Regions from separate parts of the Paenibacillus sp. GM1FR genome, predicted to be linked through region 2. Evidence: riboswitches for the same ligand, from Rfam matches in the RefSeq annotation. Region 2 holds a riboswitch; each other region holds the start of a gene.
What was found. Region 2 has a riboswitch for cyclic di-AMP ahead of PAEAM_RS30635 (HAD family hydrolase). Riboswitches for the same ligand answer to the same signal wherever they lie in the genome.

Region 1: linked by a shared signal. The riboswitch ahead of PAEAM_RS24705 (C40 family peptidase) and the one ahead of PAEAM_RS30635 (HAD family hydrolase) in region 2 are both predicted to bind cyclic di-AMP.
Region 3: linked by a shared signal. The riboswitch ahead of PAEAM_RS18825 (C40 family peptidase) and the one ahead of PAEAM_RS30635 (HAD family hydrolase) in region 2 are both predicted to bind cyclic di-AMP.
Region 4: linked by a shared signal. The riboswitch ahead of PAEAM_RS10165 (3D domain-containing protein) and the one ahead of PAEAM_RS30635 (HAD family hydrolase) in region 2 are both predicted to bind cyclic di-AMP.

What each region holds. Positions count from the first base shown of each region.
Region 1 covers NZ_MKZL01000054.1:92,991-96,098, forward strand. Annotated here, with positions in the region: gene PAEAM_RS24695 (hypothetical protein) at 1-215, shown strand, start outside; gene PAEAM_RS24700 (carboxymuconolactone decarboxylase family protein) at 357-686, shown strand; gene PAEAM_RS24705 (C40 family peptidase) at 760-1,224, opposite strand; cyclic di-AMP (ydaO/yuaA leader) riboswitch at 1,230-1,361, opposite strand; gene pelA (pectate lyase) at 1,780-2,742, shown strand; tRNA gene PAEAM_RS24715 (tRNA-Leu) at 2,919-3,002, shown strand.
Region 2 covers NZ_MKZL01000067.1:32,482-35,589, reverse strand. Annotated here, with positions in the region: gene PAEAM_RS30650 (urease accessory protein UreF) at 1-31, opposite strand, end outside; tRNA gene PAEAM_RS30645 (tRNA-Leu) at 475-557, shown strand; gene PAEAM_RS30640 (glutathione peroxidase) at 704-1,183, opposite strand; cyclic di-AMP (ydaO/yuaA leader) riboswitch at 1,555-1,730, shown strand; gene PAEAM_RS30635 (HAD family hydrolase) at 1,846-2,244, shown strand; gene PAEAM_RS30630 (HAD family hydrolase) at 2,579-3,108, shown strand, end outside.
Region 3 covers NZ_MKZL01000025.1:18,247-21,354, forward strand. Annotated here, with positions in the region: gene PAEAM_RS18820 (GNAT family N-acetyltransferase) at 1-411, opposite strand, end outside; gene PAEAM_RS18825 (C40 family peptidase) at 766-1,236, opposite strand; cyclic di-AMP (ydaO/yuaA leader) riboswitch at 1,240-1,377, opposite strand; gene PAEAM_RS18830 (hypothetical protein) at 1,623-2,474, opposite strand; gene PAEAM_RS18835 (M1 family metallopeptidase) at 2,485-3,108, opposite strand, start outside.
Region 4 covers NZ_MKZL01000011.1:989,344-992,451, forward strand. Annotated here, with positions in the region: gene PAEAM_RS10155 (ABC transporter substrate-binding protein/permease) at 1-216, shown strand, start outside; gene PAEAM_RS10160 (amino acid ABC transporter ATP-binding protein) at 203-925, shown strand; cyclic di-AMP (ydaO/yuaA leader) riboswitch at 1,144-1,338, shown strand; gene PAEAM_RS10165 (3D domain-containing protein) at 1,341-2,015, shown strand; gene PAEAM_RS10170 (polysaccharide deacetylase family protein) at 2,123-2,914, opposite strand; gene lpdD (prenylated flavin chaperone LpdD) at 3,068-3,108, shown strand, end outside.

The sequences.
Region 1 (3,108 bases), on a different contig from region 2:
TTAGTGATACAGAATTGGACGCCCTGCGTCTGTCAGGTGAGAAAGTTAGAGTCGTACGGGACGAGCTGGAATCGAACGACGTGAAGGGCATTGTGGTTGCCTGGGATGGCGAGCAGGTACTTATCCGTCGTCAGAATCGACGTGTCGTTAAGCTGGACCGAGGTTACAGCTATCAGCTGTTCAGCGAGCCGCGCCAGAGTCCACTTAGTGAGTAACAGCTGATAATTATGGCAGGGCCATGAGCTTTAAATGTTTGGAATTACCATGATTTCTTGGCATAATTGGCTCACTCGGGAGAGAAGATAGGTACAGTGAGGAAGATCTGTAACTATAGCCGAGAGGGTGTGCTACAAGCCATGACATTGATGAATGATAAAGTTCATGCCTACAAGGATCAGATTGGAGCATTAAGCGATGTGCTGCCAGGTGTGGTGAAGTCGTATCATGAGTTTACCGGAGAATGTTTCCAACCTGGTGTGATTGATGCGAAGACAAAACAGCTAATTGCGCTTGGCATTGGATTATTCGCCAACAATGAGGTATGTACCTTCTACCATGTAGAAGAAGCCCGTGCTAAGGGCGCAACAGATCAGGAGATTATGGAGACCGTAGCCGTGGCTGGAGCTGTTGGTGGAGGACATGCCCTGTCTCAGGGTGCGATGCGAGTGCAGAAGGCTCTGCATTAGTAAGCAATGCAACATACATTTTTAAGTGCAAAAAAGGCATCCGGTTAATAACCGATGCCTTTTTGTATGTGAATCACATTTTACCTAACATTTTATCATACATAAACTGTCCAGTTACCCGACGTGCTGTTACATAACGATCATTGAAGTATGGATTCGATAACTTCGTGATGCTTACACCTTTACTGCTGGAGGCATGAGCGAATTGTCCGCCGCCGATATATACACCTGTATGTGAAATGCCTTTGCCTGTTGTATTAAAGAACACCAGATCACCTGTCCGAACATTGCTCTTGGATACGGGAGTACCTGCTTTGGCTTGCTGCTGCGAAGTACGTGGTAATTCAATGCTGTATTTGTTGAAAAGATATCTCATAAAACCAGAACAGTCGAAGCCGGCTACAGTTGTGCCACCCCATTTGTAAGGAATACCTGTCATGTTGTTCACTACGGAGTTGATACTGCTTGCCTCTGTGCTTGTTGCCCCGGATGTAAATAATACAGCTGCTCCAAAAATGGAGATAATCAGTTTTTTCAAAATCAATGTTCTCCCTTCGATGCCTACGGAGTTAGCTAAGGGTTCGGTAGAAGGTTCCCTATATTTCCTATGTATAAGAATAATTCACCCAAATTGGTTCCCCCGTTTTCAAACATGAAACTCGGCAATGAATAATTAAGTTTTTGTAACTATTTGAAACTATATTGCATAAATGCGTAATTGTCAAACCCATTTAAAACCCTTCGTAATACCTCAATGTTAGCGGAATTAAGGTTTTTATATGAAAGAAGGGATCAAGTTTGGGTATCATTCATGACAAAAACGTCATTATTGATTCGTTTAAGACGTATTTGGATAAATAGATAGGTTTGTCATGAGTTAAAAGAACTATTCCGTTATGTAGAATTAGAGAGATTATATTCATTAAGTTGCATATATTGACAAAAATCGATTTTTTGCATATTATCTGATTATCCAATCCACATATTGGATTAAAATTGATTTTATTATGCGATAAATACAAATAAAGGGGGTTCGAAGCCTATATCATAGGTAAAGTAGAAGTGGAAGATTTATAAAAACGAACATAGGAGAGTGTTACATTTGAAAGCGAAGAAAATAATTACTTTTGTCCTGGCATGTATGATGGTGTTCTCAGCAGTTGGAATGGCAATTCTCCCTGTAGGGACGGTATCTGCTGCGGATGCATCGGGTACTACAGCGAGTATTTCTGATATTTTGAAGAACCAGCTACCGGATGGAGGTTGGAGAAAAGATTATAAACAGACAAGTGGAGAGTGGGCAAAGTCCACGATAGACAACAAGGCTACATACTCAGAAATTAGAAGATTGGCGAAGGAATTTAAAAAGACAAATGATCCGCGTTACTCCACAGCTGCAATCAAAGGAATTAACTTTTTGATCAACATGCAGTATTCAAACGGCGGGTGGCCACAAGTTTACCAAAGCTCCGGATACCACAAGCACATCACTTACAATGATGATGCCATGATTAATGTAATGATCATGCTGGATGAAGTAGCAGCACGCAAAGGTGATTTCTCATTTATCGACAGCACACTTGCTAACCGCAGTAAAAATTCAGTTGCCAAAGGTGTGGAGGCGATTCTGAATACACAGGTCGTTTCAGGTGGTAAGCTGACAGCATGGGGACAACAACATGATTCCAGCTCTCTTAAACCAGCGAGCGCAAGAATCTACGAAGTGCCATCACTGACAGCTGGAGAGAGTGTAACGATTGTTAAATTTCTGAAAACCAGACCTGCTAACGCTAAAATTACCGCATCCATTAAAGGAGCGGAGGCTTGGTTTAACAAAGTGAAAATTACGGGTTACAAGTATGAAAGAGCTAATGGAGATAGTAAAATTATCGCTGATTCCAAAGCTGCACCAATTTGGGCACGCTTCTATGAGATCGGAACGGATAAACCAATCTTTATTGGTCGTGACGGGGTAGTTAAATACAAATTAAGTGATATTGATAAAGAAAGAAGAGGCGGTTATGCATGGTATGGCAACTGGCCTTCCAAGCTGTAATTTGTAGTATGCTTCCGTTTTAATGAACCAAACTATTAGCAGCAGTTAAAGGTAAAGCCCGAATCGACATGGACGTCTGATTCGGGCTTTATTGTTATTATTTTCAGTGTTGACATGATAGATTACGCATGATATATTATTTCTTGTCGCCGATATTGATGACGGAGATACAATATGCGGTCGTGGCGGAATTGGCAGACGCGCACGGTTCAGGTCCGTGTGGGCTAACCCCCGTGGAGGTTCGAGTCCTCTCGACCGCATCTAATAAAAAGACTCCTTAAGCTAACGCTTAAGGAGTCTTTTTTTGCATTTTTTGATATAACACTAACTTTAGTGATGAGTATTCAAGAGGTTAGTGCTTAGCTG
Region 2 (3,108 bases):
CATAATCGAGCAGCTTATTCCCACGGTTCACAATCATTCGCCTCCTGTGTTCGTTAAATGTCACTTTAAGTGACATTAATATTCCTTTTTGTTTGCTTTATGTTTAAAAATCCGAATTATATGATAGTTATCATCCCATAAATGTCCGATTTTTGTCAATAGTATCCGTGAAATTTAATGGATTAAATCTGGAATTTAATATTGTGTTATTTTATATAACTTATTGTGTTATTTATGTGGAGAAGTGCAGGGAGGACTATATATAAGGCAGGACTATATATAAATGAATCAACAAGATCGGCTCTTACCGAAAAAGAGGGGATCAAATCTAATCATATGCAGTTCATGGGTAAAGATGACGAGATTATGCGATTTTTGATGAAAATGCCTAGCTGAAAAAGAAGTATTAAAAAATACTTTACTTTTAGTTCTGAACCCGGTATAATCAATTCTGTTGCCGATTATTTACGACATGCGGTCGTGGTGGAATGGCAGACACGCTATCTTGAGGGGGTAGTGGGCGTATGCCCGTGGAGGTTCGAGTCCTCTCGACCGCATCATATGAACGATTAAAAAGAAGCTTTCCATTAATGGGAAGCTTCTTTTTTTGTCTTTTTCGAACAGTATGACATCTGGGTTGAAAAAAGGCCATCCATTACCGGAGGAATGTTGCTCTACCTTCCGGCTACGGGTAGCCTGTGTATTATTTTTGCAGCAAATTCTTGATATCTTCTTCAATCTTGTCCGGTGTTGTTTTGGGAGCATAACGTTTAATGACCTGTCCGTTCTGATCCACGAGGAATTTGGTGAAATTCCATTTGATTGCTTTGGAGCCGAGCAGGCCAGGAGCCTCTGTGCTAAGGTGTTGGAAAAGAGGGTGAGCGCTTGAGCCGTTCACATCAATTTTCTCAAACATGGGGAAGCTCACGCCATAATTCATCTGACAGAACTCGGCAATATCGTCGGAAGATCCTTTTTCCTGTGCAAACTGGTTGCTTGGGAAACCAAGCACTTCAAATGGAGCATCTTGAAATTTGTCTTGCAATTCTTGCAGACCTTTGAATTGAGGGGTAAGGCCGCATGAGCTTGCCGTATTCACAATCAGGAGCACTTTGTCACGGTAGTCGGACATTTCAACTTCTTGACCGCGAAGGGTATTCACTTTGTAATCGTAGACTGTCATCTAAATCGCCTCCATTTATTTACTCTTATATCTTCTATTATATTGGTTGCAATTAAATATTGCAAAACTAATATGGTGTTAAAAGAATCAAAACAGGCAAGTTGTGCTGAATACGTGAATGAATTACGAAGGGATTTTCGTTAGAGTGAGAATTAGATAGCCTTGAAGAGATGGATAGAGTATAACCTTATTGTAAGCGTTATTATGAACGAGTATTGGCAAAAATCTGCCGATTCGGTGATCTGTAAGGACTTTACACCGTCATGGCGGGGGTGTATGATTCATAACGTAATTTCAATTTAAACTAAATTGTACTTGAAAAACGAAACAAACGATAATATCGCTCGATCTTACCTTAAGATATACGAACGATGTTTTAATCGCTGAGTTTCCATTCATTAATGAATGGGAAACGGGGGAACCAACGGAATGCGCTGTCCAGGACAGTGGGCATTCATGGGGTGAATTTTCCGGTGACAGCCGGAAATAGGGCGACTCTCGCGCCCGAATCCGTCAGCTAACCTCGTAAGCGTTAAAGGGAGAGGCAACAAGCCGTACGCTGGTTCATGGTGTTTTCGCCATGGGTTATTTAAGAAGCGTTCGGGAGGCCTTGGTCCCCCACGCTTCTTTTTTGTTGTCTTTTCACGCCAAGGGAGGAACGAATGATGGATACTGAGATGATCTTAGTGACTGCTCCAAATGAAGCAGGACGCAAATTTATCAAATTGCTGATGTACAAAAAAATGCCGTTTGCCGTTCTAACCAACAGTGCAGGGGAAGAGCGAAGACTCCGTAGAATCGGAGTAGAACATGTCATTCGCATGAATACGGCTGCAGCTCAAAAATGGTTTTTGCCGCAGGGCAGCGTAGGCAACGTGTTTATTTTCGAGAACAGCCTGAATCTGACCTGTCGTTATTTACAGATCTGCCGTTCATGGACATCGAAATCCCTGTGCGTCATTACGGAGCAGAGTCATCCTAAGGGCATCTATCGGGGCATGGGCGCAGACCGGATTGTATATTCGCTCAATGGGGAAGTTGGCTTTCTCCTCAATGGTTAATGCCATAGCTTGTGATTGCTCAGGTGTAAGGTGCCTGTTATAATTGAATGTATCGATAAACGGAAGTTTGAGGAGACTCATGCAGGATGGTGAGTCTTCTTTTTTATGGTTTCTATAGGTTGTTCAAAAAGTCCGCTTTTGATTACGAAGGATGCCTAACGGCATCATCAGCATCGAATATGAAATTCAGCCGAAATGTCCGTGGCTCACGTAGTTTTCCCTACGCTCCGCTACTCCATTTCTAGCTTCATTCCATCTTCTTGGTACTGAAAACCAGACTTTTTGAACTCGATTAGGATCAGGAATCACCTGTGGCTTACAAGGAGGAATTGGCGTGCCGGATGTAGGTGGATTGAAATGGTTGTTTTTTGATGTTGGAGATACACTGGTGGATGAATGGGAGCCGGTTGATGATATTATTGGACAGTTCGTCCGTGAAGCTTGTGTTTTGGGGTATCCGGTGAAGATTGAGACGGTACGCGAACTGTTCGCGAACTGTTACCGAAAATATGAGCAATGGCCTATGAGAGTGGCAATTCGCACATTTGTTAAAGACGAGGGACATCAAAAACAGATTCAGGACAAGCTGAAGTTTCAAAAAGATCTTGAACGTCCTTTTCCTTCAGCAGATTCCGTTCTTCAGCAGTTGTCACGGCATTATCGCATTGGCATTATTGCCAATCAGAGTCCTGGAACGGAAGAGAGACTGGAGAGTTACGGCTTGCGGAAGTATGTTGATGTTCTGGCATGTTCGGCTGAAGAAGGAGTGTCCAAGCCAGACCCTGAGTTATACGCTGTGGCCTTGAAGCAGGCCGGTTGTGAACCGGAGGAAGCCGTCATGATCGGCGATCGGATCGATAACGA
Region 3 (3,108 bases), on a different contig from region 2:
AAATCCACTCTTCAGATAGACTTGAATGGCACGAGCATTCCAAGTGAGTACTTCCAGATCAATCTCATTCGTGGGATTTCGGCGAATAGCTTCCTGTACAATGGCAGAGACAAAAGCTGTCCCTTGACCCTGACCACACAGCTCTGGATGCATGCCAAGGCCAATCCGGGTTACCCCTTGAAGTGGGAAGTATTGAGCAAACCCACATATACGATCGTTCTGATCCAGGACGATTGCATATTGCTCCTGCCGCAGCTGTGCATCTCCGAATTCCACTTCCAGAGCTTTCATCTGCTCCCAGGGGAGCCAGCTGTAGATATTGTAAGGCGGATCATACTGCCAACTGCAGATAAGCTCCGCATGTTCTTCTCGCATGGGTACAACGTGAAACGTCACAGGGGTTTCCTTCATACACCTGCATGCTCCTTTCCTTGAAACAGAACTCTTTGTCCACTCTACAAAAGAGATGTTCATTTAGCAAGTCTTCCTTCCAAGAAAAAAAATGAAACAAAAGTTCCGGTAATTTCGTTTATATTATAACGGGATGGGTAAAAACATCATAAGGGCACGGACGAACGAACGCAAAATGAACCTGTTGATGTCGCAGGATATGCCCCGAGTATAACTTGCAACATGAATAAGGATTGAAGCACAAAAAAACCGCCGGATACATTCCTGCGGAGAATGTACCGGGCGGTTCTGTTATGCTTCTTGCTTCGTTCCAGTATGGTTAATGGTTACAGCATCATGTTGCTCAGCTTGTCCCTATTCAAGGGCCAGTGATTCATATGCGTCCGTGCTCATAATCCGTTTTGCGCCAACATAACGATTGGCCCAATAGTTTTCACTCAATGCACTGATCGTAACGCCTTTGGAAGAAGAGGAGTGTGCGAACTTTCCATCCCCTACAAAGATACCTACATGAGATACGCCTTTACCTGTTGTATTAAAGAACACCAGATCGCCAGCTCTCATTTCCATGCGGGATACGGAATCGCCCATGTCGAATTGGGAACTGGATTGGCGTGCCAAATCAATACCCAACTTGTCGAATACATACCGGGTAAATCCGGAGCAGTCAAAGCCGTTAAGCGTTGTTCCCCCACTTTTGTATGTAGTTCCCATTGCTGAATCAATTACTGTGTCCATCTTTGAATCTGCGAATGCGCTACCTGCACCAAGCGATAAAGCGAATGTGATGCTAAGTACAGCTGCGGTTAATTTCTTCTTGAACAAGAGATATTCCCCTTCCAATGCCTGCGAGGTTAGCTTAAGGATTCGGTTGAAGGTCCCCTATGATCCCTCTGTAGCAAGATCAATTCACCCATAACTGGTTCCCCCGCTTCCCAGGTGCCAGGAATTTGGCTATGCTAGTTATGCACCTGCGAAATCAAGAAATGACGATTTAATTTTAAGTAGTTACAAATATGAATGTAAAGATTACAAAGTTGTTACTAAAAACTCACTGCGATTATTGTAACAGAGGAGTACGGCTTTGGCAACGTTTAGCAACAAATTTAGCAAAAAAAACCTCGACCTTTGACGGGGAAAGGTTGAGGTTTGCCTATTTATAAGTACATATTAGGCCATGAGTTTAACATGTGATGGTAACAATTTTTAAACTATCTGCTCTCACCTTTGGATATTTTGGACTGCCATAATCGGAAATGGCTGCATATTTTCCACAGACTTAATAGACATCTGGCAAGTGGATACGTCTGTTGTAGTATAAGTCCGGTAAGTCCCGTTAATAACCATGAGGCTGTAGTGAATGCCCCAAAGACGAGCAGGTGTACTCCGCCCAGCAGGAGTGCAATGCCGATTACGGCGATGAGATGACGCAGTGCAATCCAGAGGGCTTTGAGGGTACCGTGAGCCCCCCCTTCTCCTTCTGGTGCCGAAACACCGAACTGCATGTAGAGTATGACATGGTGGATGATCCAACCATATACAATCCAGGCAGCAACATAAGGTATACCAGGCAAAAGTAATTGAAGGGAATGAAATCCGTCCATGAGAATCGAGTAGAGCTTCGGTATGAGCCAGTAGGCGGGCAGAAGTATCAATAATGTACGTATGGTGTGGAGCAGCAGCATCGGTTTCCACAGATTTTTGATTCCGCGGACAAAGGGGATACGCTCTTCTGTAGAATTAAAGTGCTGAAGTGAGTAGAGCAGTCCTGCCTGAATGAGGGGGCTGATCAACATGCGAACCAGCAACATGCCCCCGAGAATCCATAGATAACGATGAACCTCCGGATGGGTAGACAGGTTAAGTTGACTTTCCATTTTGAACAAAAGTGTACTCAGCTCACCGGCATCAGCATCTGGATAGCGAAGGAGCAGTGGGATGACGGCCGATTGTACCATTCGATAGAAGAAATATCCCCAAATGAGTTGATAAAGAAATAAGAGTGCGGCAATGAACATATGCTGACGGACGAGAAACCAGCCTTCACGTATTTTCGCTTTCACCGTTTCCACCTCACCATGACAGACCTCCGAATATGGCTTCTATTAGTTTGGTTACACTCATGCTCCAGCGGGACTTCGCCCGCTCATCCAGTCCGGATTTCAGGAAATTGTTCATATGGCGGTTCTCCAGCACGATCGAGTACAGGGGATCGGTCATGGCCCAGGATACGGGGGATGTGTGAGTTAATTTATACGTGATGCGATCTTCTTTGCCATTCCATTGCTTGGTGAGGATATGCCCGTCTTCAAAAGCAATGCGAACAGGAACGGCGCTGTAATCACTCCCTTTTTTTGCGATCGTCACGGATGACTCGTACAATGTTTGACCGTCTTTCTGTACGGGCGTAATACGAATCTTCTCTACAGCAAAGTCAGCCATCCCATTACCATAGACGTATTGATCAAAATAATCAGACCAGGAAGTGCGGGTCACTTGCTCCACAATTTTTTGAAAATCAGCGGATGTGGGATGTTTGAAACGGTACTTCTTCACATAGGTAGAGAGAATACGCTCCATCTTCTTGGCACCAACTTGATGTTCAATGCCGAGCAATACTAGCTTGCCGCGTGTGTAGACATTGGCTGCATACTCATCCTGTGAATCGAACTTCCAGGACTCTTGTGTTAAGGATGA
Region 4 (3,108 bases), on a different contig from region 2:
GGTAATGAATTCATAACTATCATCAAAGAATCCTCCATTATCTCCGTTATCGGTATGGTGGATATTATGTATCAGGCAAGTGTAGTCAAGAACATTACGTACCAAGGCTTGAGTCCATTTTTGATTGCAGCAGCCATCTACTTTGTAATGACGTTCATTTTGTCCAAGCTGCTGGGACGACTGGAAAGGAAGTTGAGTGCAAGTGATAGACGTTAGACAATTACACAAATCTTATGGAAATAACGATGTGCTTAAGGGCATAAACGTGACGATTGGCAAAGGTGAGGTTGTCGTGGTTATCGGTCCTTCCGGTTCAGGTAAAAGTACGTTCTTGCGTTGTTTGAACCTGCTGGAACAGCCTACCTCAGGAGAGATTGATTTTGAAGGCGTGTCAATCACGGACCCCAAGCATAACATTAACGCAACTCGTGAGAAAATGGGCATGGTGTTCCAGCACTTCAACCTGTTCCCACACAAAACGGTAGAGCAAAACATTACGATTGCTCCGATTAAAGTAAAGAAACAATCCACTCAGGAAGCGGAGAAAATTGCCGCTGATCTGCTTAACACCGTAGGCTTGTACGATAAAAAAGATACATTCCCGAATCAGCTGTCTGGTGGACAGAAGCAGCGGATCGCCATTGCTAGAGCATTGGCCATGCAGCCGCATGTGATGCTGTTTGACGAGCCTACGTCGGCACTGGACCCTGAGATGGTCGGCGAAGTGCTGGATGTCATGAAACGTCTTGCAGAAGGCGGGATGACGATGGTCATCGTAACGCATGAGATGGGTTTTGCACGTGAAGTGGGAGACCGAATCCTGTTCATGGATGGCGGGGTTATTGTGGAAGAGGGAACACCTGATGAGGTGTTTGGAGCACCCAAAAATTCACGTACACGTGATTTTCTTGCGAAAGTACTCTAAACGATGTGATCAAATAGCGTTACTGACTTCGAGTCGGTAACGCTATTTTTTATGGATAATAATGACGTATGGATTCGGAAAAGTAACTATTCTGTTACCAAATGTAAAGGAATCGGGTCAACCAAATTTTCTGAATTAACCAGTATTCTTACAAATGCTTACATGCTAAAAACCATTTGGTAAGAATTACTACAAGTTCAGGTTACAAAATTGTGATATATTGAACTCTGCCGAAACTTCCGGACAGGGAGTGCGGGGGATGTAACGATGCAGATTGTGCAGGGGGAAGATCTACGGCACACTGCTTGGGGTGAATTGGGTACATAACGTTTCAAATGTAACGAATAACCTATAGGGTGGGCTCCTCATCCGAATCCGACAACTAACTTCGCAGGCACAATGAGGGAGGAAGACCATGATTAACAAGAAACGTATAGCCAAAACAGCAGTAGCATTAATGACAACAGCAATGCTCATTCAAGCCGTTCCGGCTCACGCCGATTCAGTTCATGTGGCCAAAGAAGGGGATACCTTCTACACCTTATCAAAACAATATGGAGTAGCACTCAACACGTTGGTTAAAGCAAACAACGACATTTCGGCTTACAACATTTATGGTGGTTTGAAAATTACGATTCCCGGTAAGGCAAACAATGTTGCAGCCGCTGCGGCAACGGAGAGCAAGACCCCAGCCAAAACGGTTACCACAGCAAGTTTGGACGTTAACGCAGATAACAAAGTGGTTCAAGCCTGGGGTAAGACATTCGATTACAGCAAAGCTGTGAACGTAAAAGCAACGGCATACTCTGCAGATCCGTCTGAAAATGGAGGCTGGGGTGCAGTCGATTATTTCGGGAATGACCTTGAACTGGGTACGATTGCGGTTGATCCAAGTGTGATTCCACTTGGAACTAAAGTACTGGTAACTGGTCACAGCCATCCAGGATTGCCAAAACAAGCTTTTGTAGCCACAGCACGTGATGTGGGCGGTGCAATCAAAGGTCACCGGATTGATATCTTCATCCCGGGTAGCAAACAGTCCGTAAGCACATTTGGATTTCAGGATATCGAGCTGTACATTCTGAAGTAGAGAGAAAATAACATTTAAAATGAATTCAAACAGGGTGTCTGCCAGTCGCTAATTCGCGATTGAACAGCACCCTTTTAATATTCTCATTATTTGTTATCACGGTCATCCTAATCTTTGGCCTTTGGCAATCCCAGCATTTCGTCCAAGGTGACCAGTTCATATCCCCGATTACGTAGTTCCTCAATAATTTCAGGCAAAGCCTTAATCGTGCCGTTCAGGTTTGACCCTACACCGCCTCCAGCATGTTGCAGAACGATGGAGCCAGGTTTCACGGCAGACAGGATGTTATCTTTCACCTGTTCCTTTGAAAGGCCTTTCCAGTCCAGGGAGTCTACGTTCCAGTTCACAATGCTATAGTGTTGTTTGGCAGCCCATCTCAGCTGTTCTTCATTAATGTCTCCATAAGGTGGCCGAATCATCTTGGGCGTATAACCCGCCAAACGTTGAATAATATCCCCGGTATGTAAAATTTGTTTGCGAAAGGCATTCATCGACAGCTTACTGAATTCAGGATGATTGTAGCTGTGATTACCAACCATATGCCCTTCCTTAACAATGCGTTTCACCAGATCCGGATGTTTCTCAGCACGACTACCCACGATGAAGAATGTAGCTCTGACATTGTACTTCTTCAATACATCCAGTACTTGTGGAGTAAACCGTGGATCAGGTACATCATCAAAAGTCAGTGCAACCTTCTTGGTTGAAGGACCATTGGTTTTGAACGTATCGGCATATTTTTGACGTAACTGTCCCAATGTCAGTTGTTCTTCTTCTGCAGAATCCGAACCTGATACTGATTCACTTGATGGGCTTGAAACATCCCGCGATGAAACTGGAGCATGATATCCTCCGAGAAAAATAACGATAACCATTAGCATAATGAGGCGTACGCGCATAATAACGGCCTCCTTTTCCAAAATGACGTTCTCCTTGGTATGCCCGGGGGCTCCATAAAATATGCGCAGTGTGAGAAGTTTCATTGTGGATTTAGCTCATGACAGCCATAATTCCTCCATATATAACATATAGAAAAGGATAGGTGGATGGGTATGAGTACATATGATTTGAAATCCATACGTTTACAGGTGAT